2 regions of the Paenibacillus sp. NPDC056579 genome follow, and region 2 is predicted to be linked to the other one. Evidence: predicted binding sites of a transcription regulator. Region 2 holds the regulator's gene; the other holds the start of a gene.
The links. The regulator NrdR, encoded in region 2, represses ribonucleotide reductase genes. The targets are predictions, from matches to a motif close to AACACNATATATNGTGTT.

Region 1 (14,850 bases), 280 kb from region 2:
ACAACGTGTTGTTGCTCGAATAAACGGCGTCTCCCACACTTACAGAAACCTCATAACTTCCATTGTCCAGTTTCATTTCCCAATACCCGTTTTGGCGAATGCGCACGTGAGAGTTCAACTCGGACGCTTGATAAGTAGAACGAACAACGGTTGCGTCTGTGTGGGAAATATTCCAACCATATTGGTAGCCATTTTGCAATCCGAATACTTCTCCATAATCAGGAAGGTAGTCCTGGACCATCGGTGTACCTGATGGCTGAAAGTTTATTTTGATCTCATCCGGCTGCTCCGCTAATGCCATAACATTCAATTGACTGATCAACGGAAGCGCGAACTGTAACATCATAAAGAAACATACTACTTTCGTCATGATATTGAAGCTAAATCTCACATCATTTACCCCCATACTTTTACATTTTTCTCCCTAATGTTCTTTTTTGAACGCAAAAAAACCAACACGATCGGGCGGCCCGGCTGCCATCCCTTATCCATGCTGATGCATGACATAAGTCTTAGGCCCGTGGCTTTGCGTCCCTATCTTTCGATAGGTTTGCCTTTTTCTGTTCAGTCGGTTTTAATCTAAAAATGAGACAATGTCTCTACTACTATTATCCAATATTCTACATTTAGTAGAAATGTCCTGCATTATTTTGTAACTTTTTTAAAACTTATGTCGAAAGATGCAGGACAATAGACGTATATAGTAATAATTACTAAGTACATGCATGGGAAACATATTAAAGAGAACTCAAAACCTTTCATAGAATCGGCTGTTAGCAACACGCTGCTGCCGATACATATCGGCAACTGCTTCTTAGTTGTAGTTCAATATTAAAAAGCTGTCCCCAAATTTAAAATAGCTTTCTTCAGCTATTCAGGCACAAAGAGTAATTTAGTCATACCGCTATCTATCCTTTATCACTAATAAAATAGGCAGACGAAAATAGCACTCGTCTGCCTTGATATATTTTCATATGCTAATACGCATAAAATCAAATTCTAAAAAATCTGAAACAAACCGTCTAACGAATTATGAAACAATTCTAATTAATTCTGGAATTTCACATAAAAAAGAAGAGAAAAAAAGAGAGGGGCCTCCCCCTCTCTTTATCTTAACTGCAACGGCTGTAGCCGCAGTTGGTGCAGTTCTTGCATCCCTCGCTGTTAATCAGCGAGGCGCTGCCGCAAGACGGGCACAAGTCGAGCGACGTGGCCGATTGGCGAGTCACTGCGTATTTCGCCGTCGACTCCATGACGACTTCCTGCGTCGCCGTCACGTAAGCGTCCGCTTCGTCGGAGAAGTCGCCGTGCATCTCCAGTGCCTTCGCTACTGCATCGGCAATAGATTCTACGCGATTAGCGCCGAAGCCGATCGCGCCGGAACCGCCGATGCCCTTCAGATGCTTGGTCAGCAGCTGTACCTTGTTGCCATGATCTCCGTAGCGAAGGAACAGCGAGATGACGCGTCCGAGCGCTTCCGACATGGCGAATACGTCGGAGCCGGCTTTGCCGACATTCAAAAAGATTTCGCTAGGCGTGCCATTCATATCATTGATCGTGATGTAAGCCATGCCAAACGGTGTGTTGAATTTATAGGTAGCACCGCGCAATATTTGCGGACGGCGTTTGTATTCCTTATCCAATACCGCTCCCGGTTTGATTTCGGAAGAAGCTGCAACCGTTGCTGCTGTAGTAGCTACCGCAAGACTCTCCTGCTTCGTGCTATCCTCTTTACTCGATTCCGCCTTCACAGCTTCACCTTTAGTCTGTGCATCGGCCTTATCTTCTTTCTTGTCCGTGGACAGCACTTGTACGTCGCGGCTGCCGTCGCGATAGATCGTAACACCTTTACAGCCCAGGTCGAACGCAAGCTCATACAAATTTTTCGTTTCCTCTACGGTGAAATCAGCAGGGCAGTTCGCTGTCTTGGAGATGGAGCTGTCCACCCACTTCTGAATAGCGGCTTGGGCGCGAATATGATCCTCGGCCGACAAATCCATCGCCGTTATGAAATATTCCGGCAGCTCCTCGCCCGGGTGAGCATCCTTCCATTGCTGAGCTATTGGAACATACTGCTTATCGAAGCCAAGACGGCTTTGACGGTAATATTCAAAAGCAAAGTAAGGCTCGATACCGGTAGACGTGCCAACCATCGTACCCGTGCTGCCCGTAGGCGCTTGGGTAATAACCGTGACGTTGCGCATTCCTTTCTTTTGGATCGCTGAGCCCACTTCCGGATATACGCTGGTCATGTTCTTCATGAAGCCGCTCTGCAAAAATTTGTCCGCTTCGAACTTCTGGAAGCTTCCTTTCTCCGATGCGATCTCGGCAGAAGCAAGATAAGCTTCTTTGGCCATGAAGCCGTAGATCTGATCAAGGAACACAAGGGACTCCGGGCTGCCGTAACGAATTTCCAGCTTAATCATAAGCTCGGCAAGTCCCATCGTTCCGAGGCCTACGCGGCGCTCACCCTGCTGGTTGATCCGGTTTTCTTCGAAATGGTAAGGCGTCTTATCGATAACGTTGTCCAGAAAACGAGTCGAATAACGAACCACTTTGCCCAGCTCATCCCAATCCACGTCATGCTTCTCGGCATCATAGAACTTGGACAAGTTAATCGCGGACAAATTACATACGCCCCAAGCCGGCAATCCCTGCTCGCCGCACGGATTCGTGCAAATGATCGGATTGAAGTACCAGCTGTTGGACATCTGGTTGTAATACTCCATAAAGACGACGCCCGGCTCGGCTGACTTCCATGCCGATTCAATGATGGTATGCCACACCTCGCGAGCTTTTACGGTACGGTATACATTCACGTTCTTGCCAAGCTTCTTCCACTTGTCCAAATCTCCGTCCCAGAGCTCGTCATATTCCGCATCCGTCGTATCGGGATAGACGAGATCCCAGTCCAAATCTTCCTTCACGGCTTTCATAAAACCATTGCTGACACATACGGACAAGTTGGCATTCGTAATTTGTCCCATCGTCTGCTTAACGGTGATGAAATCGACAACATCGGGATGCCAGTCGTTCATCATCAGCATCAAAGCGCCGCGCCGGCTTCCTCCCTGCTCGATCAAGCCGGTCGTATAGCTGAACAGTCCGCCCCACGATACGGCGCCGCTTGAAGATCCGTTGACTCCTTTGACGACTGCGCGTCTAGGACGCAAGGAAGACAAGTTGATGCCAACTCCTCCGCCTCTCGCCATAATCTCCGTCATTTCGGACAGCGTGCTCATAATTCCGCCGCGGCTGTCGTGAGGAGACGGGATAACGTAGCAGTTGAACAGCGTCAGCTCGTCGCTTGCATCGGCTCCTGCGGCAATACGCCCGCCGGGAACCAGCTTCCAGTCATCAAGTATATATCTGAATTTATCCGTCCATTCTTGTACTTTCTCCGGGGTTGCTTCTACCGATGCCATCGCGCCTGCCAACCGATCCCACAGCTGCTCCGGTGTTTTCTCTAATGTTAAGGTCAATTTCTCGACCGAAGATTCTACGATGTCTCCACTGCGAAGCTTAATCTGGACTTGCTTGCCTTGCCGCGAAATCACTTCGCCTACTTCCTTCGCAGGAAATTTCGGGTCATCCTTTGTCAGTACGAGGACGGTATCTCCGACCTTCGTATGGCTCGTATCCGCATTCTTCATCGCATAGCGGTCCAGGAATATTTTTTCGCTTAATCCTTCGAGTTTAGAGCCGTTTACAGTGTTCAATTACAACAACCTCCCGAAAAATAGACTACAACAAAATCACAATATATGGTATGCATAATCCATTATAACTTACTACATATTGTGTTTCTAATGAGCGGATAGCGGAAATTGGAAGCCAGGACAAGACGTATTGCCATTTGCTTTGATTTGCTCCGGTATTCAAGCTTTTTCGCTCATTGAATCTTCATATTATTCGACAAAAATCAGTGCTTTTGAGCAATGAAAATCCGACATATAGCGACTCGAGACCTATTGGCTGTACTAGTTATTTGTGTCTCAGCACACAGCTCAATGCACACCTTTGACAATCCGTCCCGACCATTGGTAACCTAAATATAGAAGGCTCGGGTTAGAGGGTATCGCTTTCCATATGATAGGAGCATATCATAAATAAAAGAACAAATCAAACATTTGTTCGCATTTCGCTATACCAGCGGTTTTAGGAGGTTATTGCTATGTACTACTTGTACCAAAACGAGTTTTATCCGAAAGACCAGGTGCTTATTTCTCCCGATGATCGAGGCTACTACTTCGGGGACGGCGTATATGAGGTTTTTCGGGTATACAACGGAGCCCTTTTCGAGGCGGAGGGACATTACCGCAGACTGGAATCCAGCGCACGAGACGTACGGATTCCTCTCCCTTACTCCATAGAGCGGCTCGACGAGCTGTTAAAACAATTGATCGAGCTCAATCATCTGAACGAAGGCACCGTTTATATGCAGATTACCAGGGGAGCGGCGCCAAGAACGCATCCTTTTCCCAAAGAAACGGATCCCATTCTGATGGCCTACTGCACGGAAATGGCTCGACCGCTGCCTACAATGGAAACAGGGATCACAGCCGTTACGATGGACGATATCCGCTGGCTTCGCTGCGATTTGAAGACATTGAACCTGCTGCCCAACGTCCTTGCCAAGCAGCACGCGCTGGACCAAGGAGTCCATGAGGTCATTTTGCACCGCAGCGGGGTTGTAACGGAATGCAGCGCCTCCAATCTGTTCATGGTGTCCCAAGGAGAGCTGCGTACGCATCCGGCCAACAACCTCATCCTGCATGGCATTACGAGAGCCGTCGTTCTGCGGCTTGCTCATGAAGCCGGCATTCCGGTTCGGGAAGAAGCCTTTACATTGGACGAGCTGCGTTCGGCCGAGGAAGCGTTCATCTCGGGGACGACTACGGAAATCACTCCTGTCATCTCCGTAGATCATAAACCGGTAGGACAAGGAGCTCCAGGCCCGGTGACGCGCAAGCTTCAACAAGCGTTCACACGTTTGGTGCAGCCTTAAGCTGAATAACCCAAAAACCTTCGGAGATCATCTCCGAAGGTTTTACTATATACTGCGTATAAGTGTCAAAGCTGAAGTAAGAAAGATAACGCGTGTCTAAGGCCTAGCTCATTGGCGCTAGAACCTGCCACGCAAGAGAACATTATCTCCGCAAGTTCCAAGCCTCATTGCCGTACTTATCCGCAATAAGCTGCTGAACCAGCGTTTGCTCGTAATCCGTCAAGGCTCCTTCCTCCAGCTCAACACCGAGCCCTTCGGCGACGCCTTCACGGAATGCGACTTCCACTTCCGCCAGTTGAACCGTCGGCCTTCCCAGCTCACGGCAAATGTCGTTGATCGCTACCGCTTTTTGCGAAAACTGCTGCTTCAGCCGCTCCTGAATCCGTTCGTTTTTAAAGCGCAGGACGCGGAACAGCTGCTCCGTATCCATATCGAGCAGAATCGATCCGTGCTGCAGCACGACCTGCTTTTGGCGGGTTTGCGCGCTGCCCGCTATTTTGCGGCCTTCTACCACCAGCTCGTACCAGGACGGCGAATCGAAGCAGGCAGCCGAGCCCATGGAGGCGTACTTGCTCTTGTCCTCCTCGCTTGCAAGCTGCACCATCTGCGCATCCAGCCCAAGCTTGCGGAACCCGAGCAGCAGCCCTTCGCTCAGCACGCGATAAGCCTCGGTCACTCCGCTCGGAATGCCTGGATAGCTCTCCGCTACGATAATGCTGTAGGTCAGCTCCTTATCGTGCAGCACGGCCCTGCCGCCTGTCGGTCTGCGGACAAAGCCCAGTCCTTCCTGCTCCAGCCGTTCGAAATCGACTTCCTCAGACTTTTGGAAGTAGCCGATGGACAACGTCGGCGGCTGCCAGCCGTAAAATCGCACGGTAGGCGGAACCGCCCCCTCGCTGTGAGCGATCAGAATCGCTTCGTCTACCGCCATATTGTATGCAGGATCGTGCGACCCAGTAGATAGAAAACGCCATTTTGTATTCATGCTGTTCCTGCCTTTCCTTCCATCCCAGTGTATCATCCGAGATCTCGGTTCCATTATTTTTTGGCACAAATCGTCCTTGCTTCCGTCAGTTCTTCAATCTGAAACTGCCTGCTCGGCTGCTCCGATGCATCTGTAGCTACAATAGCTACAGCCCCATCCTCTCCAAGCACCGCAAAACGGTCTCCCATCGCCGCCACGTCGACAGGCCGGTGATCCCACGCCAGCTGCACCTGCTTGCGGCTTTTCAAATCGAGCAGCGCCAGCGGTTTTTCCAGATCCACGGTTTTGTGAGACACATCGTAGCGGTTGATCAGCATTTTTCCTTGCAGTGCCTCCATGGAATAGGAATACGGCTTCGTATTGGAGACGAAATTGTTGGCAAGCTCATATGGAACCTGCTGTGAGTTGAATTTATAAATTTTATTGGACCATTCGCTTTTATGACGCTGGGAGATCATCATATAAATATCGCCGTTCGTATCGACGCTGACTTGATCCAGCGGATATCTTCTCGCTTCCTGGATCAGCTTCCCCCATTCTCCGGTGACCAGATCAGCTTTATATATATTGGAGCTCGTGCTTGCATTGTTGGAAGTGACGAAGTACACGTCCTTGCCTGCGCCTTCCACATCCTCCACACCTCCAGGCACAAGCCATTCCTTCACCCACCGATGCTCTTTCAGCTGAAAAATGCCTACCTTGGTCATTTCATTGCCTTGCTGAACGGTACGGTCTGCAGAAGCAACGAACAGCAAATCCCCGAAGGCATAGCTTCTTCCAGGAGCCCATTGCGGTGTCGGATAGGGCGTGAAGCTCTTGGACTGCTTATCCTGAATATACAAGCCCCGGAACGAAGTCTGGTCATTCGGATTGTATACGGTAACCACGGTATGGTCGGCCGAATAGCTGATGCTGCTGATAGGACCGTCGGTATCCAGAATCCGCTCGCTGCCCCCGCTTTTACTGTCGACGCTGAATACGTGATAATCATCCGCTACAAGCAAATCCCCGCCGCCGCCTGTCGTCAGCCGAGTTGGATGTGCTGCTCCAACCCCGGTCCCGCTATCCTGCGGATGGGTGCCCCGGGAAACATACTCGAACAGTCCTAAGCTGAATAGAATCAAAGCAGCCAGCGCTAGGAGCCACTTTTTCAAAAAGCATCGTTCCCCCTTCATACATGAATAACCCCTGTAAAGCCCTGTTCGGGTTATGAAAGACCCCTTTTTCGTCCATACTAAAAGCTAACTCTAGTTCTATCTGAACTACCGTCGTACGCACCAAACTAATTATGCCAGCTTTCCTTACCGAAGGAAGGCTCCAAAGGAGCGGCATGCCATGCAATCTAACGATAAAAAACACCACGTCCGTCCGTTCAACGAACATGTGCAAATTCATTACGACCGGGAATGGTTCGAAATGCTGCACGACAAGGCGCTGCGTAACGGCACTTGGGACGATTGGACTTTGTACCAGCTGGCCTTCGAGGCGGAGCAAGCGAGCTTGATATCAAGCTTTGATCAGCTCCAGTCGCTCGTTCACATTCCGCAGCTGACACCGATGCCCCATCAGATCGAAACCGCCAAAAAAGTGCTGACCGAAATGCGGGGCAGAGCTATTCTGGCCGACGAGGTTGGACTGGGTAAAACGATAGAAGCAGGGCTTATATTAAAAGAGTATATCATTCGCGGCCTTGTCAAAAAAGTGCTTATTCTTGTCCCCGCCTCTCTCGTGCTGCAGTGGGTCCGCGAGCTGAACCAGAAATTCGGCATACCTGCCGTTGCGCAGAAGAAAGAATATATGTGGGTGCAGAACGATATTGTCGTTGCGTCCATGGATACGGCCAAGCGCGACCCGCACCGCGACATTGTTCTCGGTATGGAATACGATATGCTGATCGTCGATGAGGCCCATAAGCTCAAAAACAAGAAGACGACAAACTATCAATTCATCAACGAGCTTCGTAAAAAATATTGCTTGCTGCTGACCGCGACGCCGGTGCAGAACGATTTGAAAGAGCTGTACAATCTGATCACGCTGCTGAAGCCGGGTCAATTGGGCGGGCAGAACAGCTTCCAGGCGAATTACGTCGTCGACAAGCGAATTCCCAAAAACGAGGAGCAGCTGCAGCAAGAGCTCTCCAAGGTGATGATCCGCAACCGCCGCAGCGACGGCAATGTCAATTTCACCAAGCGTATCGTGCGCAACATTCCTTTAGCGCTGTCTCCTGAAGAGCAAGCGCTTTACAATGGGGTGACCGATTTCGTCAAGGGGCGCTACGAGGAGGCGGGAGGCGATCTGAGCAGCATTTTGTCGCTTGTTACCCTGCAGCGCGAAGTATGCAGCAGCCGCGACGCCGTATTCATTACGCTGGTGAATATGTTCAAGAAGACGCCGGAGGACTCCCCGCTTCGGCCGCGTATTTGGGAGCTGGTCGAGCTGATCCGCAGCATCAAGTCCAATACCAAGGCGGAGAAGGTAATGGAGCTCGTTCAGGAGATTAACGACAAGGTGATTATATTCACCGAGTACCGTGCATCGCAGGAATATTTGCTCCAGTTTTTGAAGGATCACAAAATTACAGCCGTCCCGTACCGGGGCGGTATGAACCGCGGCAAAAAAGACTGGATGATGGATTTGTTCCGCAATCGCGCGCAGGTGCTTGTGGCGACAGAGGCTGGCGGCGAAGGGATCAACCTGCAGTTTTGCCACAACATGATCAACTTCGACTTGCCCTGGAATCCGATGCGGGTTGAGCAGCGAATCGGGCGTGTGCATAGGCTCGGGCAGCAGGACGATGTAAAAATATACAATTTATCGACCCGTGGAACGATTGAAGAGTACATTCTTTCGCTTCTTCACGAAAAAATCAATATGTTCGAGCTGGTCATCGGTGAGCTCGATACGATACTCGAACGGTTCGAACAGACTCATTCACTTGAAAAGCAGCTGGCGCAAATGATTCTAAGCTCCAAAAATGAGGATGAAATTCGCCGGCAAATGGACGATCTGGGCCGTTCGTTCAGCGAGATTCGCACGGGGCTTACGCGCGATACGGACACGGGCGAAATGCAGCGCGTTAACGCGATGCTCGATGCCGTAGGCCAGACGATACCGAGGAACGATGCGGAGGTATCTTCATGAAAACCGATCAAATTCAAACGTTCGTCATGCGCTATCTCGAAGCGGAGCAGTGCGATATTCTGGAGAAGCATCCGGCTTATGTCACGGTGAAGCTGTCCCCTTCCGCCGATAAGGAGCTGAACTATCGCCCCTATTATTGGAGCTTTGTGGAGCGGACCGGCGTTACGCCGGAAACGATGACATGCACCTTTATTTTCGATCCCGAGGAATATAAGGCATCGCAAACAGCTAGTGCACCACTTGTCGGAGGACCGGCAGGTCAAGCTGCGCCATCCCCGGCAGGGAATAACGCCGCAGGCGCGCCTATGCCTCCCGGTGCTCCGGCCGACAGCATTTTGGGCCGTTATTTCGGCTTTGTGCCGACCCAAATGACGGCGCGCGTCCCCAAAGACGAGGTGACCTTCGGAAGCCGCAGACTGGGGCAAATATTCGAGGCCGTGCGCAATAAAGGACGGTTCGTCCATTTATATGAGCAATTCAAGCCCGAGCAGCAGCAAAAATCGGCCCCTATGTCTACGCTTGCCTACGAAACGTGGATGCAGGTGAATTACAAGGTGGAGATGGCATGCGATATGAAACGCAGTGAAATCCATTCGCTCGGCATCCATATGGTTACGGGAGAAATACGGGAGCACTTTCAGGATGTTTTGAGGACACGGAGGCTGTCCCCCCGAATTCCGCCGCAGGTCTATATGATCCCGGATAGGCTTACCTTGCCGCGTGCCGTTATTTATTTGGAAGAGTATCTGGAGAGGAAGCTAAGGGATTACGATCATTCGTGGGCGGAGGATGCACAATTTCGGCTCCAGGACGAGCTGAACCGGATCCGTACCTACTATGAATCGTTAATTCAGAGTGCCGATCTTGACAAAAAGCCGGATTTCGAAGCGCAATATGCGAACCGCCGGCAGGAAATCGACTGGCAGTTCCGCCCGCGAATCGAGGTAACCGTCATCAATTGCGGATTGTTCCATCTTCAAGCGGGGAATCCGGCTATGAACTGACGAATTCCGCTAAATGACAGCAAAAATAGAAGCAAACTTTTTTTTGCCCGGCTACAGGTTCTAACAAACTTTTCAAGGCATATTTTATACAATAAGGGCATAGCAGTTGCATTGTGTGACAGCATCCGTGCCCGACTAACAGAAGTGAGAAGGTGAATGGATGAGAACTTCGATTTTATGGCTGTCCGCCCTGCTTCTTTGGACAAGCCTGCTGGTTGCCCACCCGCTCTCCAGTGCAGCGGTTACGGACAATCCGCCGATTCCCGCTCAAGCGTTACTGCCTGCTTCCACCGATTCCGCGGTGATCACCCCTTCTTTTATGGATGCGGTTAACCAATGGATGAAGCGAATTTCCAATGAACAAGGCTACGAAGCATGGAAGCAAGCCACTTGGACCAGCTATCCCCTCGGTCCCGGCACCCACGGATGGATCATATTGCTCAAATCCGGCGGGGCTGAAGTCGGCTATATGGTGTTGTATGCCGATGACCCGGGCAATCCGAACAAATACCGCCTTGCGGAATACGGCCGCGGGAATACGCCGCTCTTCAGCTTGAATACGCTGTACCGATCGTTGGTGCAGCTAGAACTTATCGATACTTCTTATCAAGCAGAGCGATGGTATTCCGGTCCGTTCTATGCCGTATGGAAGGTTACGTCCGGGACCAGCCAATATATCATTGATGCCAAAACCGGCGAGCTGCTGCCGGTCCTCTCCGATAAGCTGCCGGAAGCAGACAGCCTATCCGTCTCGTCTGCGCCCTCCGTACAGCCGGAGCATTCCATCTTATCCACCGTACAGATCGAGCCGTTTGATCCGTACGACCGACTGCCCTGGGTTTCAGGCAAGCCGATCGTCTTTAGCTCGCTTGAAGAGCTTGAAACCGCTCTCACTAAGGAGCGGAAGCTGACCTTCGTAACGGAGCTTTATGACCGTAAAGTTACCGTCCCGCTTGCAGTTACCGGCCTTCAGCGATGGAGCGACGATAGCGTGTTCCTGCTATTGGATCAGGAAGGGACTAGAGCCATTCCTTACGACACCGTCATGAAGCTGGGCAGCGTATTCCCTTAGGTTTTTCTCCTCCTCTCCCTATATAGAAAAGCTTCCCCGCCCTGGAGTCCGGAGATCGTGCCGGCTTGAGGAAGAGAAGCTTTTCATTTTTTTTTATTCCAGCGCATCCCGTCTACCCACATTCGCGCGGCTATAGGCAGCATGCCGAACCAGCGGTACTGCCACTGCTCGCGGGATTGCCTTATGCTTGCTTTCGTTTGCTTGCGAACCTCCCGCGGTGTTTCCATATAAATAACAAATTGCTCTGTTACATATTTCACCAATTCATCCGCTTTTGCTATCGTCCGCACCTCCTGCAATCTAAGCTGCATTTACTATTTTGTCCAGATTCAGAACTGTCCAACCCTCCAACTCCGCCATTTTGCCGAAACCCGGCCTATTTGCCTGCATATGAGGCACAAATAAAAACACCCGCCTATCCTTAAAAAAAGGATATCGGGTGTTCGGTTTTTCGGTTTATCGTTACATTTTCTCCGGCGCTTCAATACCGATCAGGGCTAAGCCATTGCGCAGCGTAATGTGGGTGCTTTTCACCAACGCCAGGCGTGCTTGGCGAAGTGCCGCATCGTCAACGAGAATCGGACATTCGTGATAGAAGCGGTTGAAGCTTTGCGCCAGGTCAACCAGATAACGGCTGACGATGGAAGGCTCCAGCTTCATACCGGCCTGCTCTACCCGCTCCTTGAACAGGTACAGCTGCTTCAGCAGTCCTTGAGCTTCCACATTATTCAACAAGGAAGCATCCAATTGCTCAGGCTGTACATCGAACTCAATCGATGCCCCGTCGTTCGCTTTGCGCAGTACGCTGCAGGCACGGGCATGCGTATATTGGACGTACGGACCGGTTTCTCCTTCGAAGTTCAACGCAACTTCCCAAGAGAATACGATGTCCTTGATCCGGTTATTGCTCAAATCGTTGAAAATAATCGCGCCGACGCCGACTTGACGGGCAACATCGTCCTTATTTTCGAGATTCGGATTTTTCTCATTAATAATGTCTCTGATTTTGTCAATCGACTGCGTAAGCAGCTCTTCGAGGCGGATGACATTCCCTTTGCGTGTAGACAGCTTCGCGCCTTCCAGGCTTACTTTGCCAAACGGCACGTGTACCAGCTGGTTAGCCCATGGATAGCCCATCAGCTCGATCACCTTGAACCATTGCTGGAAGTGCAGGCTTTGTCCCGCATCGGTAACATAAATACACTTGTCGAAATCGTAAGTGTTCTTACGGTAAATCGCTGCCGTTACGTCACGGGTATGATACAGCGTGCCGCCGTCCTTCTTGATCATCAGGGCCGGTGGCATATTGTAGTCGTCAAGGCGAACGAGCAGTGCTCCTTCATCCTCTTCAAGCAGGTTTTTCTGCTTCAGCTCGTCCACTACGGCCGCCATCTTATCGTTATAGAAGCTTTCGCCGGCATAGGAATCGAATTTCACGCCCAGCAGATCGTAAATTTTCTGGAATTCCTTCAAGCTGATTTCCACGAACCATTTCCACAGCTGCAGCGCATCCTCGTCACCCTGCTCCAGCTTGACGAACCACGCGCGAGCTTCGTCCTCGAGCTCAGGCTTCACATCCGCTTCGTCGTGGAATTTCACATACAGCCGCTGCAGCTCATCGATCCCGTCGGCTTCGACGACGCTCTTGTCTCCCCACATCTTGTAAGCGACGATCAGCTTGCCGAACTGGGTGCCCCAGTCGCCCAAATGATTGATTCCAATACAGTTGTAGCCTAGGAATTCGAAGATCTTATAAATCGCATTCCCGATCATGGTCGTGCGCAAATGTCCGATATGAAACGCCTTGGCGATGTTAGGCGACGAATAGTCGATTGCGATGTTGCGGCCTTGTCCGATATTTTGCGCGCCGTACCGCTCTCTTTGCTCCAGCACTTCGCCAAGCACGTTTTTGGCAAAGTAGGCCGGCTCCAAAAACACATTGAAATAACCGGATACAGCTTCGACCCGTTGAAAAGCCGGATGTCCCTGCCAATTTTGCTTCAATTCCTCGGCGATGGCCTGAGGCGCTTTCCGAAACTGCTTGCTTAATTTGAAGCAAGGCATCGACAAGTCGCCCATCTGCGGATTGGGAGGATATTCGATCAATTCCGCAATCGCTTCCTCCGTTATTCCCTCGAGCTGAGCTATCAATTGTGACGCCAATATATTTTTATAATTCATCCTCATGGTCCCCTTTCCGTCCATCCGTATGATCGTTTATTCAAGCAACAAAGCACCCCAAGCGGGGTGCTCGCTATTCGTAAGTTCCGGTTTGCCATCATTTACATATGTAGCTATTATATCTATCCTGAAAAATCGAGTCAAGCGCCTAAATACGCCATATCGCCCTACTGTATCCGAAACTTGCGGACCAGCCCGTTCAGCTCCTCGCACAAGCCTTCAATCGCGTGAACCGACTTCGTAATTTGCTTCATCGATTCCAGCTGGCTGACGGACAAGCCGGCTGCCTGTGCCGATTGCAGCGAGGAATTTTTTGCTATCGACGCCGTCTCCAGCACCGAAGCGGACACTTCCTCCGAGCCTGCCGAGATTTGCTCGGAAATCGCCGATATTTCGGTAATTTGCTCGTTGGTTTGCTGCGCCTTGTCTACGATTTGGTGGAAGCCTCCCGCCAGCTGGTTGACGAACGCTTTCCCCGTTTCCATCTCCTGTATTTCCCGGTCCATTGCCGCAACCATCCGGGCGACCTTCGCCTGGACCGCTTCAATCAGCTCGGCGATATGCTCCGAGGACAGACGGGACTGCTCCGCGAGCTTGCGGATTTCACCGGCTACGACGGCAAAGCCCCGCCCTTCCTCGCCCGCACGCGAAGCTTCGATAGAGGCATTCAGCGCTAGCAAATTCGTTCTCGCCGAAATATCGCTCATGACCTTCACAATCTCCCCGATTTCCTCGGAGTGGGTGGACAGCTCCCTTACCGCGCCGGACGATACTTCAACAGACTGGTGAATCGCCTCCATTTGCAGCAGCACCTTGTCCAAAGTTAGGCTCCCCTCCTCGGCGGCGCGGAGCGTATCGTACATCATTTCCGACATAGCCATTGAGGAATCTGCGATTTCCCCCATGCCTGCCGATATTTCCTCCATGGCGCGGGCGCTTTCCTCCGTCCCTTTCTCCTGGGCTTCGGCGCCGCTGGCTATTTGCTGCATGGACGACGTCATCGTATGGATCGCAGTCACTGTCGTATCCGCATCATGGGCCAACATCTTTGTCGTTTTGTTGACCTCGCGCGATGTTTCTTCGATAGTATAAATCATAGTCTTGAGCTGCTGTGTCATTTGATTGACGGAATGAACCAAGCTTCCGATCTCGTCCTTGCTTTTGGTTACGATAGGCTCTCCGGTCAAATCCCCTTCCGCAATCCGCTTGACTCTCGCGCTTATCGCCTCGATCGGCTTAATCATCCGGCTGATCAGCAAGAAGGCCACGAATGCCGCAATGACCGGGAAGATGCCTCCCGTTTGCAGCGTAAATTGCAGCATGTTCCAGGTCCGGTCCGTTAAGATCGACGCATCGAAATCGATCGCCATAACTGCCACAATTTCTTTGGAAGCATCATGGTCGGCGAAAATCGGGGCGTACCCCGTCTTTCTCTCTCCGCTGCCGAACGTATAGACGG
Region 2 (14,850 bases):
GGATATCATCAAGCTGGCCATGGTGCAGATGGACGAGCGTCTGAAGCGGGACGGACTGCAAAGCCGTATGCTCCTGCAGGTGCATGACGAATTGGTATTCGAGGTACCGGAGCACGAGATCGAGACGATGAAGATTACGGTAGCGGAAGTGATGGAAAGCGCGTTGAAGCTGGATGTGCCGTTGAAGGTCGAAGTCGATGCCGGGTCGAACTGGTACGAAGCGAAGTAATATACAATAAATACTCTGTTTGCAAAGTGTGGGGAACGTGTCTGCCTCTTATAAACATTCGAGACGCACTTTGCAAACAGCACCGAGGTGAACATCATGCCGGAATTGCCGGAGGTCGAAACAGTCAGAAGAACTTTAAACCAGCTGGTTCAGGGGAAAACCATCGAGAGCGTATCCGTTCATTTGCGGCGGATTATTCAGCTCCCGGAGGAAGCGGACGAATTCCGTCTGCTTCTGGAAGGCCAGACGATCCAATCGATCGAACGGCGCGGCAAATTCCTCCTTTTTAAGATGGATGACTTTACGCTTGTGTCCCATCTGAGGATGGAAGGGCGGTACGGTCTATACGACAAGAACGATCCGCTGGAGCTTCATACGCATGTCGTATTTCATTTTAGCGATGGAAGTGAATTGAGATATAAGGATGTAAGGCAGTTCGGTACGATGCATGTGTTTCCGAAAGGCAGGGAGCTTGAAGAGAAGCCGCTGGTCAAGCTGGGGCTGGAGCCGCTGGATGAATCGTTCACGCTGGAGGCGTTTCTCGCGAAGCTGTCCGGCCGCACGACCAAGATCAAGCCGCTTCTGCTCAATCAGGAATATATCGTCGGCTTGGGGAATATTTATGTGGATGAGTCGTTGTTTCTGGCCGGAATCCATCCGGAACGGGAGACAAGCTCTTTGTCCTCAGCGGAGCTTGCTGCATTGTACGAAGCGATAGTTAAGACTTTGAATGAGGCGGTAGCTGTAGGCGGCTCCTCCGTCAAGTCTTACGTCAACGGGCAGGGTGAAATCGGCATGTTCCAGCATCAGCTGAAAATGTACGGACGCAAGGGCGAAGCTTGTCCTGACTGCGGCCACGAGATTGAAAAAACGGTCGTAGGCGGGCGGGGCACGCATTTTTGCCCGAACTGCCAGCCATTAGAACGCAAGCGGGTCAGGCGAACCAAGCCGTAGCATCCGGTCCGCTGTTCCCTTACTGTGCACGCTCCGCCCATATCCGCCATATAGTAGGAGTAAAATGGCCGGGAGGGGAACACCATGCTGCCTTTTATCTCGTTATTGATTTTGGCTCTGGCCGTCAGTCTCGACGGTTTCAGCGTAGGAGTTATGTACGGACTGCGTAAAATTCGCATCCCGTTGGTATCTGTTGCAATCATCTCCTTATGCTCAGGATGTATCATTTATTTGTCAATGCAGATCGGAGTGCTTGTAAGCCGATTTGTCGATCCGCTTTATGCGAAGGCGGCAGGAGGCTTGATCCTGATCGGCATCGGAGTATGGGCCGTATACCAGGTCTTGTCGAAGAAAAAAGACGAGGATGACGCTCCTGCAGGCCAAAGCCCGGAAGCGGAAGTGAAGGTGGAGGAGACTCCGGTTGCAAGTGCGAAGGAAGTTATGTATATCGAATTGAAGCGTCTTGGCCTTGTGATCCAGATTTTGCGTAAGCCTTCCATTGCGGACATTGACCGTTCGGGGAACATTTCCGCATCTGAAGCCGTACTCTTGGGAGTCGCTTTGTCTTTGGACGCATTCGGCGCCGGGATCGGAGCTGCGTTAATAGGCTTTGCGCCGCTCATTACTTCCGCTGTCATTGCTTTGGCCAGCGGGACCTTTTTGGCGACCGGCTTACGAATAGGTTTTAAGTACTCGGATTTGTCTTGGATTCAACGATTGTCCGTGTTTCCGGGATTTGTTTTGATTATTATGGGTATCATGAAATTGATGTAACGGCGCTTATGCACTTGCCTTAAAACTCGAAGGAGAAATGATTATGAATATCGGTTTGACCGGAGGCATCGCCTGCGGCAAAAGCACCGTTTCCCAGATGCTGGTGCAGCGCGGCGCGATGCTGGTTGATGCCGACCGGATTGCCCGCGAGGTGGTAGAGCCCGGCAGCCCTGTATTAGCCCAAATCCGGGAACGGTTTGGCTCCAAGGTGCTGCTGCCGGATGGCTCCCTTCACCGTAAAAAGCTGGGCGAAACGGTATTCGGCGACCCGCAGGCACGCAAAGATCTTGAAAGCATTATGCACCCTTCCATCCGTGCCCTCATGCGCGAGCGTATGAGCGAGTACGAGCGGCTTTATCCGGACAAGCTTGTCGTAGTGGACGTACCGCTGCTTTATGAGTCCGGACTGCAGCATATGTACGAAGCCGTTATGGTGGTATACATACCAAGAACGTTACAACGACAAAGACTGATGCAGCGAGATGGGATATCGGAAGAGCAGGCGGAAGCGCGTCTTGCGGCGCAAATGGATATCGAGCAGAAAAGAGCTCTGGCGGACGTTGTTATTGACAATCAGGGAACGCTTGCACAGACTGAGGAGCAGGTGGAGGCTTTCTTAAGGGGAAGGAGGCTGCTATGAGCATCAGCTTTTGGCGGAAAAAACGAGTATTTGCTCTACTTTTCATAACTTTCGTCCTCCTCTTGTTTATGAGCAGCGACACGGTAGGAAAGCTGCTATACCCAATCAAGTATGAAGAGGAAATCAGGCAGCATGCTGCCAAATACGAAGTGGACCCGCTATTGGTTGCAGCTATTATCCGAGTCGAATCGAATTATAAAACGAACATTTCATCCAAAAAAGGCGCTTACGGCTTAATGCAGCTTATGCCCGACACTTCGGAATGGATTGTTGAGGCAGGACGTTTCCCGTCTTCGTATAAGGATGAGCTGGAAAAGCCTTCCGTCAGCATTCAGCTCGGAACGTGGTACCTCAGCTGGCTGCACAAGGAGTTTAACGGTAATACGGCCGCAGCCGTTGCAGGCTACAATGCGGGACAGGGTAAGGTGAACCGGTGGCTTCAAAATCAGGAGTGGGATGGAACGGTTCAGCGTTCCGATTTGATCCCTTATGGAGAAACGAGACATTACATTCAGCGCGTTTTGTATTATTATAATAAGTATCATACACTTTATGCAGAGGAATGGGGCATCCCCCCTGAAAAGAAAAGAAGTATTGGACAGGCTCCCTAAGGAACACTCTGTCCAATACTTCTCTATCTGTCATTATCGGCTGCCGCCAGCAAGTGTTTGCTCGGCGATTTGCACCAGGCGACGAGTAATGTGTCCCCCGATAGCACCAGTGTCACGAGTAGCCATGTTACCGTAGTAACCGTCTTGAGGAATGGCGATACCCAATTCCTGAGCTACTTCGTATTTCAGTTGGTCCAAAGCTGCGTTAGCTTGTGGAACAACCAATTGGTTGCTGCTGCGAGATTGTCCTGCACCCATGTCTGTTCACCTCCTTGTCGTTTGTAATCCTATTATGTGCTTTTCACTGAAGATCATTACAGGGATTCGCTGGCAATAATTTATTCGATTACACCCGTGGAAGGGAGAGAAAGAGAAGGCCATGAAGTGCCCATACTGTGACTATGCCGGAACGAAGGTATTGGATTCCCGTTCGGCCAATGAGAACAAATCGATCCGACGCCGCAGGGAGTGCGAGAAGTGCACCAAACGATTTACAACCTTCGAAATGGTGGAGGAAACGCCGCTAATCGTTATCAAAAAAGACGGGAGCAGGGAGGAGTTCAGCCGGGAAAAAATGCTGCGCGGCTTGATCCGGGCTTGTGAGAAGCGTCCCGTATCCGTGGAGCAGCTCGACAAGATTGTTTCCGAGGTCGAGAAGCAGATCCGCAACACGGCGAGCGCTGAAGTAGACAGCCGGGAAATCGGGGAAATTGTCATGGAGCAGCTGTATCCCGTCGATGAGGTGGCGTACATCCGGTTTGCTTCGGTGTACCGTCAATTCAAGGATATCAACATGTTCATGAGAGAGCTGACGGACATTTTGTCCAAGCATCAGGTTCAGGTAGGGGAAGATAAAAAATAAATCACAGGTGCAGAGAGTCAACATGTAGGATGACGAGCTCAATGCACCTGTGATTTTATTTTTTAGGAGACGGGCGGAGTGAATGCCGCCGCGTCATAGAATTAGACCATGATTTTGCAAATATCGTTAGTGAATTCAACCGGATCCTGAAGCGGTAAGCCTTCAATCAACAGCGCCTGGTTGTACAGCAGGGCGGTATACAGATTGAGCTTTTCCTTGTCTTTGGCGTAGGAATCCTTCAGTGATTCGAATACCGCATGATGGACGTTGATTTCGAGCACCTTATCCGCTTTGACATCCGGATTGTTCGGCATCGCCCGCAAAATTTTCTCCATCTCGATCGTCACTTCGCCTTCCGTGGAAAGGCAAACCGGATGAGACTTCAATCTTTTGGAAGCCTTGACCGTCTTGACTTTGCCGGACAGCTGGGAAGTCATATACTCGAACAGCTCTTTATTCTCGTTCTTCTCGGATTCGTTGAGCTCTTTTTCCTCATCCGCTTCGATGCCGAGATCGCTGCTCGAAACCGATCTGAATTCTTTTTCCTTATAATTGATCAGCATTTTGATCGCGAATTCGTCGATGTCGTCAGTGAAATACAAGATCTCGTAGCCTTTCTCCGCTACAAGCTCCGTCTGAGGAAGCTTCTCGATCCGTTCGTTCGATTCGCCGGAAGCGTAGTAAATGTATTTTTGATCCTCAGGCATTCTCGCAACGTACTCATCCAGCGTAACGAGCTTTTTCTCCTTGGAGGAGTAGAACATCAGCAAGTCCTGCAGCACGTCTTTGTGCTGGCCGTAGTCGCTGTATACGCCGAATTTGAGCTGGCGGCCGAACGATTTGTAGAATTGCTCGTACTTCTCCCGCTCGTCCTTCAGTATGCTTTGCAGCTGGCTCTTGATTTTGCTTGCGATGTTTTTCGCGATAAGCTTCAACTGTCTGTCATGCTGCAGCATTTCCCGCGAAATGTTCAGCGACAAGCTTTCCGAGTCGACCATCCCTTTGACGAAGCTGAAATGATCAGGGAGCAGATCGGCACATTTGTTCATGATCAGCACGCCGTTGGCGTACAGCTCCAGACCTTTTTCAAACTCTCTGGAGTAGTAATCGAACGGAATGTTTTCCGGAATATACAGGATAGCTTGATAGACGACCGCTCCGTCCGCGCTGATGTGAAGGTGCTTGAGCGGCTTATCGAAGCCGTAATGCTTCTCGTGGTAAAAATTCTCGTAATCTTCCTGTGTAAGCTCGCTTTTATTTTTTCTCCAGATCGGCACCATACTATTGACGTGCTGTTCTTCTTCGTAATCCTCGAACTCGTTGTCGGAGCCTTCCTTCGGTCTACTGCCCTTAATATCCATCTTGATCGGGTAGCGGATGAAGTCGGAATACTTCTTGATAATGGCTCTCAGACGATACTGCTCCAAATACTCGTCGTAGCTCTCGTCTTCCGTATTATCTTTAATTTGCAGCGTAATTTCCGTACCTACGGAATCTTTGTCCCAAGGCTCAATGGTGTAGCCTTCTGCGCCGGTCGATTCCCATTTGTAGGCGCTGTCCGCACCCAACGCTTTGCTGACGACCGTAACCTTGTCCGCTACCATAAAAGCGGAGTAAAATCCGACGCCGAATTGCCCGATAATGTTGTGGCCGTCTTTGGCTTCGTTTTCTTTCTTGAAGGCAAGGGAGCCGCTCTTGGCGATAACGCCGAGATTGTTTTCCAGCTCTTCCTTGGTCATGCCGATACCGGTATCGCGGAGCGTCAACGTGCGGTTCTCTTTGTCCGCAGTGACCTTGATGTAGTAGCTGTCTTGGTCGAAAACGAGCTTGTCATCCGTTAATGCTTTGTAGTAAATCTTATCGATCGCATCGCTTGCGTTGGATATCAATTCTCTTAGAAAAATCTCTTTTTGCGTATAAATCGAGTTGATCATCATTTCCAGCAGTCGTTTGGATTCCGCCTGGAACTGTTTCTTTTCCATTATGATCTCTCCTTATTGATATGGTCCGATGCTATGGGGGTTACGGCAAAATTAGCACTCTCACTCTTCGAGTGCTACTCACTAATTTTATATCATTCCTCGTTTTTAATGTCAATACAAGGGAAAAAAGGGCATTCTATGATCTATCATTTCCTTTAAAAATTTTTTAATAAAGGGACTTGCATTTTCTTGAACTGTTTTATATAATAAATCATGTTCTCGTTACGGGGCCTTAGCTCAGCTGGGAGAGCGCATCGCTGGCAGCGATGAGGTCAGGGGTTCGATCCCCCTAGGCTCCATAAGAAAATCCTCGGAACCATTAGGGTTCCGGGGATTTTTTTTGAGCCAGCGGGGCCGAACCCCGAGGGTTCAGTCCGCGCGGACGGAATGGATGAATAATCATCGGAGTAAAGCTTCGAGTGGAGGAGCACGGCGTTGAATTCTACGGCTAAGGTTGTCATCGGTGAGTTGTCATCGTAAGCAATATAATGAAGAGAATTCATACATCCCCCTAGGCTCCATAAAAAAAGCGTCACTACGATTAACGTAGTGGCGTTTTTTTATTGTCGTAATGGGGGAGCGAACCCCTGAAAGGGGGGCGTCCCGCGCGCAGGGAGCGAAGGGGACGAGCACGGCGTTTGAATCTACCGCTAGGATCTGCATCGTCGGGTAGGCTTCGTCAGCAAGATAAATGAAGATTCATACATCCCCCTAGGCTCCATAAAAAAGCGTCACTACGATTAACGTAGTGGCGTTTTTTTATTGCCGTAATGGGAGAGCGCATCGCTGGCAGCAATGAGGTCAGGGGGCGTCCCGTTCGCAGGAGCGAAGTGGAGGAGCACGGCGTCTGAATCTACCGCTAGGATCTTCAACGTCGAGTAGGCTTCGTCAGCAAGCTAAATGAGGATTCATACATCCCCCTAGGCTCCATAAAATAAGGCTGTCTCCTCAAGGCTTACTATAACTCATTCAGGAGTAGCCTGAATTATATGTCGGCAAGATTTCGTCTCTCCTTTCTTCTGCGGCTTCCTTTAAGAGAAGCAGCGCATCCTCCCAATGCATCACTTCTGATCATTTTTCCTTTCACTTTTCCCATAGGTCCGGGACGCACTCTCTGCAAGCCGGGAAATCGCTTCTGTTACGATGAATGCAAATAAAAGCTACAAAAAAAATCGATGGAGGCGTAGAATGGAAACAAATGCAGGAAGTAAAGGAGAAGTGCTTGGAATCGTATTTCGATTTTTTGCCGTTGTATTCACGGCTGCCGGGCTAATCATGCTGCAGGGATTATCCGAAGCGCTGGAGCCTTGGGTTCGCTCCCCCCTGGCCTCAACACCGCTCCCGGAACAATTACGGTTCCATGCCGCATCCCATGGAGCATTGATCGGCATTCTGTTCAGCATAAGCTTGTTGGCTATGCTAAAGTCTCCGCTTGACAAGCCGCTGTTGCTTCATTTTTATTTTGTCGGGCATCTTATTTTCCTCGGTACTCTTCTGCTGACGGATCCGGCGCTCGCTATGCAAACATTTTTCGTTTTTATTCTATTTGCCGTGGTGCTTGGGGTTTTGTTCGCAGTTTATCCTAAACGTCGTGAGATGCTCCGCCCAAGAGAACCGAAAACGATCAACCGGACGCTGCTCATCATGACCGGGATTGCCCTGCTGGGGCTGCTGCCTTTTATGGTCCATGGAGCCATTGGACAAATCAGCGACAGTGAAATGCAGTTTCGTTGGGGCGAAGGCACCGCACTTGGCCTGACGCTTCTCTATTCCGGCTACTTGACGGCAACTTCGCGGACTGGATCCCGCACGCTGGGGATTCTTCAAGGGCTTTCCTATATTTACATGGGGGCCGCTTCGATTACCCTGCCGGATTATCCGGGCAGTTGGGGATTCATAGGCGGGGCGGCGGCAATCATATACGGCTTAGTCTATGGAGCAACCGTATTGCGACAGCTGGGACCCGGCTCCACCTAACGACACCCTCATTCGATTCAATCATGAGCGGACTATTGCATAAGGGTGAGAATATATGATGATATCGAGAAACAATTCGAGGCTGCATGAAGCGCAAGGCGGCTGCCACCTTCTCAGGTGGCGGTCTGCTTTGCACTTTGGAACATTTATGCTTTGCGCGGTTTATGCTGGACTATTTCTTTGGAAAATTCCTTCTTACTATGTCTATTTAAGAGACGATTGTCTGAGGACTGCATGCGAATATAGCGTCTTGACCCCGCTTTCGGCAGATATCGTCAACCGACTGGGCCTTTCGCGCAGCGGTTTTGCAGGACTCTATACCGGGATTAGCCTTACCGACTTTCTCATCTACTTTGCAACCGCAGTCATCATCCTTTGCAAGCGGCCGAAGGAACCGATGTCCTGGGTCGCCGCAATTGCACTGATTTCCTTCCATACATCCAGCTTCATAGTTATTCAATGGGCACAGCTGGGATGGCTGACGAGCTTCCTGAACGATCTGTCGATGTTAGCGTTTGTCCTTTTTCTGACGCTGTTCCCGAACGGAAAAATCGTCAACAAGCCGATGTTTTGGATGGTCGTCGCGCTTGCCGTCTTAAGAAACATCTCCTGGTATTTTCCGGAGCAGCCCTGGGGAGCCGCGCAATGGCCGATCTGGCTGACGCTGCTGTGGATGCTGCTGCTTTACGGTACGATCATCTGGAATCAATTCATCCGATACCGCGTTTATGCACAAGTTGCCGAGAAGCAGCAGACCAAGTGGGTACTGTATGGCTTGTTTCTATCGATTATGTTCCTGCTCGCAGTATCGATCGCTCCGTTGCTCTATGACAGTCAGTTTTACCAAACGGCTCAACCTGCGGCCATGTTTGCACTGGATGTCGCTGTTTTGCTCGGGATGCTGCCGATTCCGGTTACGCTTGGCATCTCGATGCTGCGGAGGCGGCTGTGGGATATCGACCCGATCGTCAATCGTACACTTGTATATGGCGGCCTGAGCGCTGTCATCATTACACTATATTCACTGACGGTGTGGTATCTCTCCGTTCTCTTTCAGTCGGATCCGAATATGATCTTCTCGATTATCGGTGCGGGCATTGTGGCCGTCGTGTTCGCCCCTTTGAAGGAAAAGCTTCAACGTGGTATCAACCGGCTTGTTTATGGAGTTCAGACCGATCCCTTCTCCATCTTGGAGGAACTAGGCAATCGGTTGAAGGAACCGTCGTCGCCGGAGGCGGTGCTTGACATCGTCGTCCGAACTGTGAAGGATTCGCTTCACCTTCCCTATGCTGCTATTCAGGTGACGCATCAAGGCGAAGCGCTGCGTGTCGCCTCGATTGGGCATGAGGATGAAGGGAAAGTTTCGCAACTTCCGCTGGTCGCCGGCGGTCAAGAGCTCGGCTCTTTGTTTGTTTGCACTCGCGGGCCGGAAGAGAGCTTTAGCGACGCTGACTGGAAGCTGCTGCATGTCCTTGCGCGGCAAGCAGGTGCGGTTGTCCAAGGCGTTAAGCAGACGATGGACATTCGAATGCTATTGGGTGATTTGCAGGAGACGCGGGAGCAGCTTATTTTCGCACGGGAAGAAGAGCGCCGGTCGATGCGCAAAAACTTGCATGACGATATTGCGCCAAGGCTGGCGGCCATGCGCTTGACCGCTGCCCTGGTCGTCGATTGGATACGGAAAGATCCGAATAAAGCGATCGACATTATGAACAAGTTTAAGAAGGACATTGGGGAAACCGTAGACGAAATTAGAGGAATCGTATATGATTTAAGACCGCAAGCGCTCGATGAGCTTGGACTAAGCGGCGCGATCAGGCAGCGCGTTGATCAGCTGCAGCAGCTGCATCAGGTAAGAGACATCGTGGGCGCGGTACCGCTTCTCATCGAGTTGGATTTGCCGGAGCAGTTGCCCTTGCTGCCAGCTGCAGTTGAGGTCGGCGCCTACCGGATCGTGACAGAGGCTTTGTTGAATGTTGTAAAACATGCGCAGGCGAGCCATTGTTTAGTCCGAATCGCCCTTCAAGAAGATGATTGCACGTTGAAGCTCGACATTATCGACAACGGAATCGGGCTTGGCTGCAGCACAAGACCAACGGAAGGCGGACTTGGGCTGTTCTCGCTTCGGGAACGGGCAGAAGAATTGGGAGGCGGCTGTACGATTGCGAATGCCGATGCAGGCGGCACGCATGTATCCGCCGCACTGCCGCTGCGAACAGGAATCATCAGAGGAGGTAGTATTTAAAATGCTGCGTATTTTACTTGCCGACGACCATCCGATGTTTCGAGAGGGGGTTAGGAGCATCCTGGAAAACGCCGAAGACTTAACGGTCGTCGGCGAGGCGTCTTCGGGGGAGGATGTTGTACGGCTGGCCCTTGAGCTGAAGCCCCATGTCGTGCTAATGGACATTCGCATGCCCGGACTGAATGGGATTGAAGCAACCGCGCAAATTCGAGCCGCTGACCCGCAGATCGGCATTCTAATCTGCTCGATGTTCAAGGATGATGCTTCCGTTATTACGGCTATGAAAGCGGGGGCAAGAGGCTACATCCTGAAAGATTCGGACAGGGATGATATTATTCGGGCTATCTGGGCAGTTGCTTCCGGTGAGGCCATATTCAGCGGTGATGTAGCCGCCCGGATGATCGATTTCGTCACGAAGCCGATGCATCGCCTGGATTCGTTTACCGAGCTGACCTACCGGGAAAGGGAGGTGCTCAGCATGGTTGTCGACGGGATTTCTAATGCCGAAATTTCCAAACGTTTGGAACTAAGCCCCAAAACCGTTTCGAACTACATGACGAATATATTCAATAAGCTTCAGGTTTCCGGTCGGGCTGAGGCTATCGCCAAAGTGAAGGGTGCCGGGTTATGATGCGATGGAAGTAGGACGATTAGGGTAAATGGCGAGTATGGCAGCGGCAGCGATTGCCTTCCGAGAAGCTGCCGGTGACGAAGATTGTAAGTCCAAGCGGTTATAAAGATATTGGGAGCGTGGTCGTGGACGCGCGCGAAAGCAGCGGAGCGGACAAGCACGGCGTCTGAATCTACGCTAGGATCTGCATCCCCCCATAGGGCACCATAAAAAAGCGTCACTACGATTAGTATTAGCCGTAGTGACGCTTTGACAGAGCTACTGATAGCGAGCGAGGCGTCCCACTCCAATACTAGACTCTCACCCCCTCTTAAGCACACGATATCGAACAAAGAGAAATCCCATAACAAGCAGACCTAAAGCAATTATCGCATATACGATATTCGAGTATAGATCCATATAAGCGAGGAAGGTATCCCATGAGCTTCCTACAATGGCTCCTACATATACGAGGACAACGTTCCAAACCAGAGATCCGATCGTTGTAAGAAGCAGAAACGAAAAGAAGTTCATCCTGGCACTGCCAGCCGGGATAGAGATGAGGCTTCGTACGAGCGGGACAACCCTTCCGAGAAGCACGGCCCATGCCCCGTAGCGTTTAAACCAAGCTTCCGCTTTGTGAATATCAGCGGGCTTCAAGCGAAGCACCTTGCCGTAACGGGTTACGATTCCCTCCATACGTTCAGCGGAGAGCAGTCTGCCGATGCCATACAGGCAGATCGCTCCGATAACCGACCCGACTGTCGCAGCAACCACCACACCTAAGATCGTTAGCGTTGTGGTTGTCGTCATAAATCCTCCGAAGGTAAGGATAACTTCCGAAGGAATAGGCGGAAACAAATTCTCAAGTGCAATCAGCAGACTTATCCCTAAATAACCATATGTTTCCATAATCTTATGAATCCACTGTTCCAACTGTTATTCACTCCTTTTTTACTGCCATTACCGTATGTACCATTTTAATAGAAACTAATTTACAGCTTATTGCAGATCCATCTGTCCAATATCCTGTATAGGACACCCAAACTGAATGCTTTACGTGTCAAATTCGACATGGTTCCACTTCCTTTGAAAAATCGGTTCATAATTTCACGCATTTTCTTCCAATCCGGCTCACACTATAATCAACGAACCCCTAACACAAGGCATCTGAGTGTGGAGGGTTCTTTTTGCTTAGAATCCTGCTGAACACAAAAAAGCGTCACTACAATTAATGTAGTGGCGCTTCGTAATAACAAAAGGGGGGATCCACCCTATCCCTTCGTCTGCATTTGAATTTGCCGGGCGACTCGATCCGCCAGCTCCGCCGAGGCTTGATGCAGATAACCCATGACAATGCTCAGCGTTTCTTGGGAAACGCCGGCGAGATCGGCTGCTAGGTTCTCCACCAGATGGGTTTGCTGAACGGGAGGCAGACTGTGATAATACTGCCCGGCTTGTGTGAAATCGTCAGGCTTCGGAATGTCGCTCCGGACAAGATGGCCTTCTACGAATCGGCCGCTGCCGCTGGTCTGAAGGGAAGCGGGGGTCCAATCCTTTTGATGGTTAATAGGAATGCTACGGAAATCCGGCCCTAATCGATGGCGCTGCGAGTCCCAGTAAATATTTGCGCGTCCTTGCAGCATCTTATCGTCCGATATTTCTGCGCCTTCCAGAAGGTTGGTAGGAGAGAACGCTATTTTCTCAACCTGTTCCATATAGTTATCCGGATTGCGGTTCAGGACCAGCCGCCCGACAGGCATGTAGGGATACTGCCGTTCGTCCCAGACCTTCGTATCGTCCAGCGGATCATAAGGAAGAGAGGCTTCATCAGCGGGGTTCATCAGCTGCACGTATAGCCCATACTCAACGGTCTTGCCCGAGGCTAACGTGTCGAATAAATCTTGACCGGCAAAATCCGGATTCTCGCCGGCCAATTTGGCCGCTTCTTGGCGGTCAATATACTGGATTCCGGCAAGAGGGAACCAGTGATATTTCACATAAGTGCGGACGCCCTGCGCATTCCTCCAAACATAGGTGTTTACGCTGTGGCCGGGGATGTGGCGAAGGCTTTTCGCCGTGCCTGCATCGGAGTACAGCCGGACAAGGAAGTGGGTTGCTTCCGGCGCACGGGCTATAAAGCTCCAGAATCGCTCGGGATCGATCAGGTTATTTACCGGCGACGGTAAGAAGGCTTTGATCGACTCCGGAAAGCGGATGGCATCGCGGACTAAAAACACAGGGATGTGATTGCAGAGCAGATCGAATACACCTTGCTCCGTATAAAATTTGGTGGAGAATCCGCGCACATTACGAGAGGTGTCAGGGGTACCTTTATTGCTTACAGCAAGAGAAAATCTCACCGTTACGGGAACCTGCTGGCCGGGGGTCTGCAGAAAGCCCATCTTCGTATAGGCTGCCATGGAATGCACGGTTTGAAAGTACCCGAAAGCGCCGTAGCCCTTCACGTGCACCGGCCTCTCGAGAATTTTGGTATGGACAAAGGTCTCCAACGTCTCGTGCAAAATACTGTCCTGCTCAAGCACGGGGCCCCGTTCACCGACCGTCTGCGAATGATAAACAGCCGGTATATCCCCTGCCCACTGTGCCGGGGGAGGACCATTAGGATGCTCGTCTTTTACCCTCTTCTGCAGCGGCTGCTCTGAAGCGCTGCGCTTTACTCCATTCGTTTCTTCCATATTCAACCTCCTGTGTCAACAAGTCACTTCTCCTTCTCCCTATGGTTTATGCTGAGCTTCAGGACAATTATGACAATACCCGGTTTAGTATGAATCGGTAAGTAATTCTTCATCATTTCTTTACATTCAGTTAACGTACGTTTGACAATATGCTCCTAAAATAAGAGAGACGCCACAAGCAACTTCATATGGAACAGGGTAGAGACGATGAGAAAACCCGAAATACTTAAACGCCATTAACCATGGTTTGTTTATGTGTCTTCGGTTTTTTTTGTCTTTTTTGTAGGCGAGAGGGAGGCATAAGGTGACAACATGAGATCGGGCAGGAGAAGAGGAGGCGCGTTGACGCGCACGCTGTTCCTTTGGATGGCAGTAATCGGTTTTGTTCTGGGTGCAGGTCCTATGCAAACAGCTGAAGCGCATTTTACCTCAACGGGCTATACCGATATCTCCATGACAGAGACGGAGCTGCACTACGGGTTGTTTTTAACTGAACACGATCTGCTGCAGACATTGCCGGTGGATCAAAATAAAGACGAACAGCTGTCCAATGAGGAGCTGGAAGCGGCTCGAGCGGAGCTGGAGAAGTTTATCAGCAGCAGCTTGATCGTGACCGGCGACGGAAAAGTAGGACGGGGCGTTCTGAAGCAAGCTCAAAAAACGACGAGAGCGAAAAGCCAGATGATCGGAATGGACATCGTATACTCGTTTGCTAAACCGGTACAGCGTTACCAGATCCAGTATCAGCTGTTTTATGACGGGATGAATTCGGAGCATCGCAGCTATGCCACGATTCGATTGGGTGACCGGACCATAGAACAGGTGCTGAACCGGAATAATAATATTTTGCAAATTCAGGGCATCGCCGATTCAACTGCAGGTAATGGAGCCGAACAGGGGGAAGCAGCGGCTTCCCAAAGCTGGCTGCAAACACTCCGAAGCTATATTTGGATGGGGATGACGCACATCTGGTCGGGGATTGACCACATGCTGTTTCTCCTGCTGATCGTTCTGGCCACTCGGGAAAAATGGGCCTTGCTTCACAATGTGACAGCCTTCACGATCGGGCACAGCATTACGTTGGTGCTATCCGCGCTGGACCTGGCATCCGTATCGCCGCGTGTGGTCGAACCGCTGATTGCCCTAAGCATCGTGTATATGGCGGCGGAAACGATATTCCGGAAAAGTGAGCGGAATTATGCAGCTGTGACTATGGGCTTCGGATTTATCCACGGATTCGGTTTTGCAGAAATCATCAAGGGCACGC

Region 1: ACFQ88_RS10705 (adenosylcobalamin-dependent ribonucleoside-diphosphate reductase) is a predicted target of NrdR. The motif match lies at 3,755-3,772, and genes of this name have one in related genera.

What each region holds. Positions count from the first base shown of each region.
Region 1 is NZ_JBHTVD010000002.1:681,175-696,024, reverse strand. Features, by position in the region: gene ACFQ88_RS10710 (fibronectin type III domain-containing protein) at 1-406, opposite strand, end outside; cyclic di-GMP riboswitch class I at 462-565, opposite strand; gene ACFQ88_RS10705 (adenosylcobalamin-dependent ribonucleoside-diphosphate reductase) at 1,113-3,653, opposite strand; gene dat (D-amino-acid transaminase) at 4,175-5,008, shown strand; gene ACFQ88_RS10695 (lipoate--protein ligase family protein) at 5,151-5,993, opposite strand; gene ACFQ88_RS10690 (hypothetical protein) at 6,047-7,147, opposite strand; gene ACFQ88_RS10685 (DEAD/DEAH box helicase) at 7,329-9,134, shown strand; gene ACFQ88_RS10680 (YqhG family protein) at 9,131-10,138, shown strand; gene ACFQ88_RS10675 (hypothetical protein) at 10,299-11,210, shown strand; gene ACFQ88_RS10670 (YqzE family protein) at 11,294-11,521, opposite strand; gene argS (arginine--tRNA ligase) at 11,673-13,391, opposite strand; gene ACFQ88_RS10660 (methyl-accepting chemotaxis protein) at 13,559-14,850, opposite strand, start outside.
Region 2 is NZ_JBHTVD010000002.1:402,807-417,656, forward strand. Features, by position in the region: gene polA (DNA polymerase I) at 1-229, shown strand, start outside; gene mutM (DNA-formamidopyrimidine glycosylase) at 326-1,183, shown strand; gene ytaF (sporulation membrane protein YtaF) at 1,268-1,957, shown strand; gene coaE (dephospho-CoA kinase) at 2,001-2,597, shown strand; gene ACFQ88_RS09305 (lytic transglycosylase domain-containing protein) at 2,600-3,208, shown strand; gene ACFQ88_RS09310 (alpha/beta-type small acid-soluble spore protein) at 3,242-3,466, opposite strand; gene nrdR (transcriptional regulator NrdR) at 3,588-4,070, shown strand; gene htpG (molecular chaperone HtpG) at 4,172-6,052, opposite strand; tRNA gene ACFQ88_RS09325 (tRNA-Ala) at 6,279-6,351, shown strand; gene ACFQ88_RS09330 (hypothetical protein) at 7,241-8,029, shown strand; gene ACFQ88_RS09335 (GAF domain-containing sensor histidine kinase) at 8,160-10,274, shown strand; gene ACFQ88_RS09340 (response regulator transcription factor) at 10,276-10,905, shown strand; gene ACFQ88_RS09345 (DedA family protein) at 11,206-11,820, opposite strand; gene ACFQ88_RS09350 (catalase) at 12,159-13,583, opposite strand; gene ACFQ88_RS09355 (HupE/UreJ family protein) at 13,896-14,850, shown strand, end outside.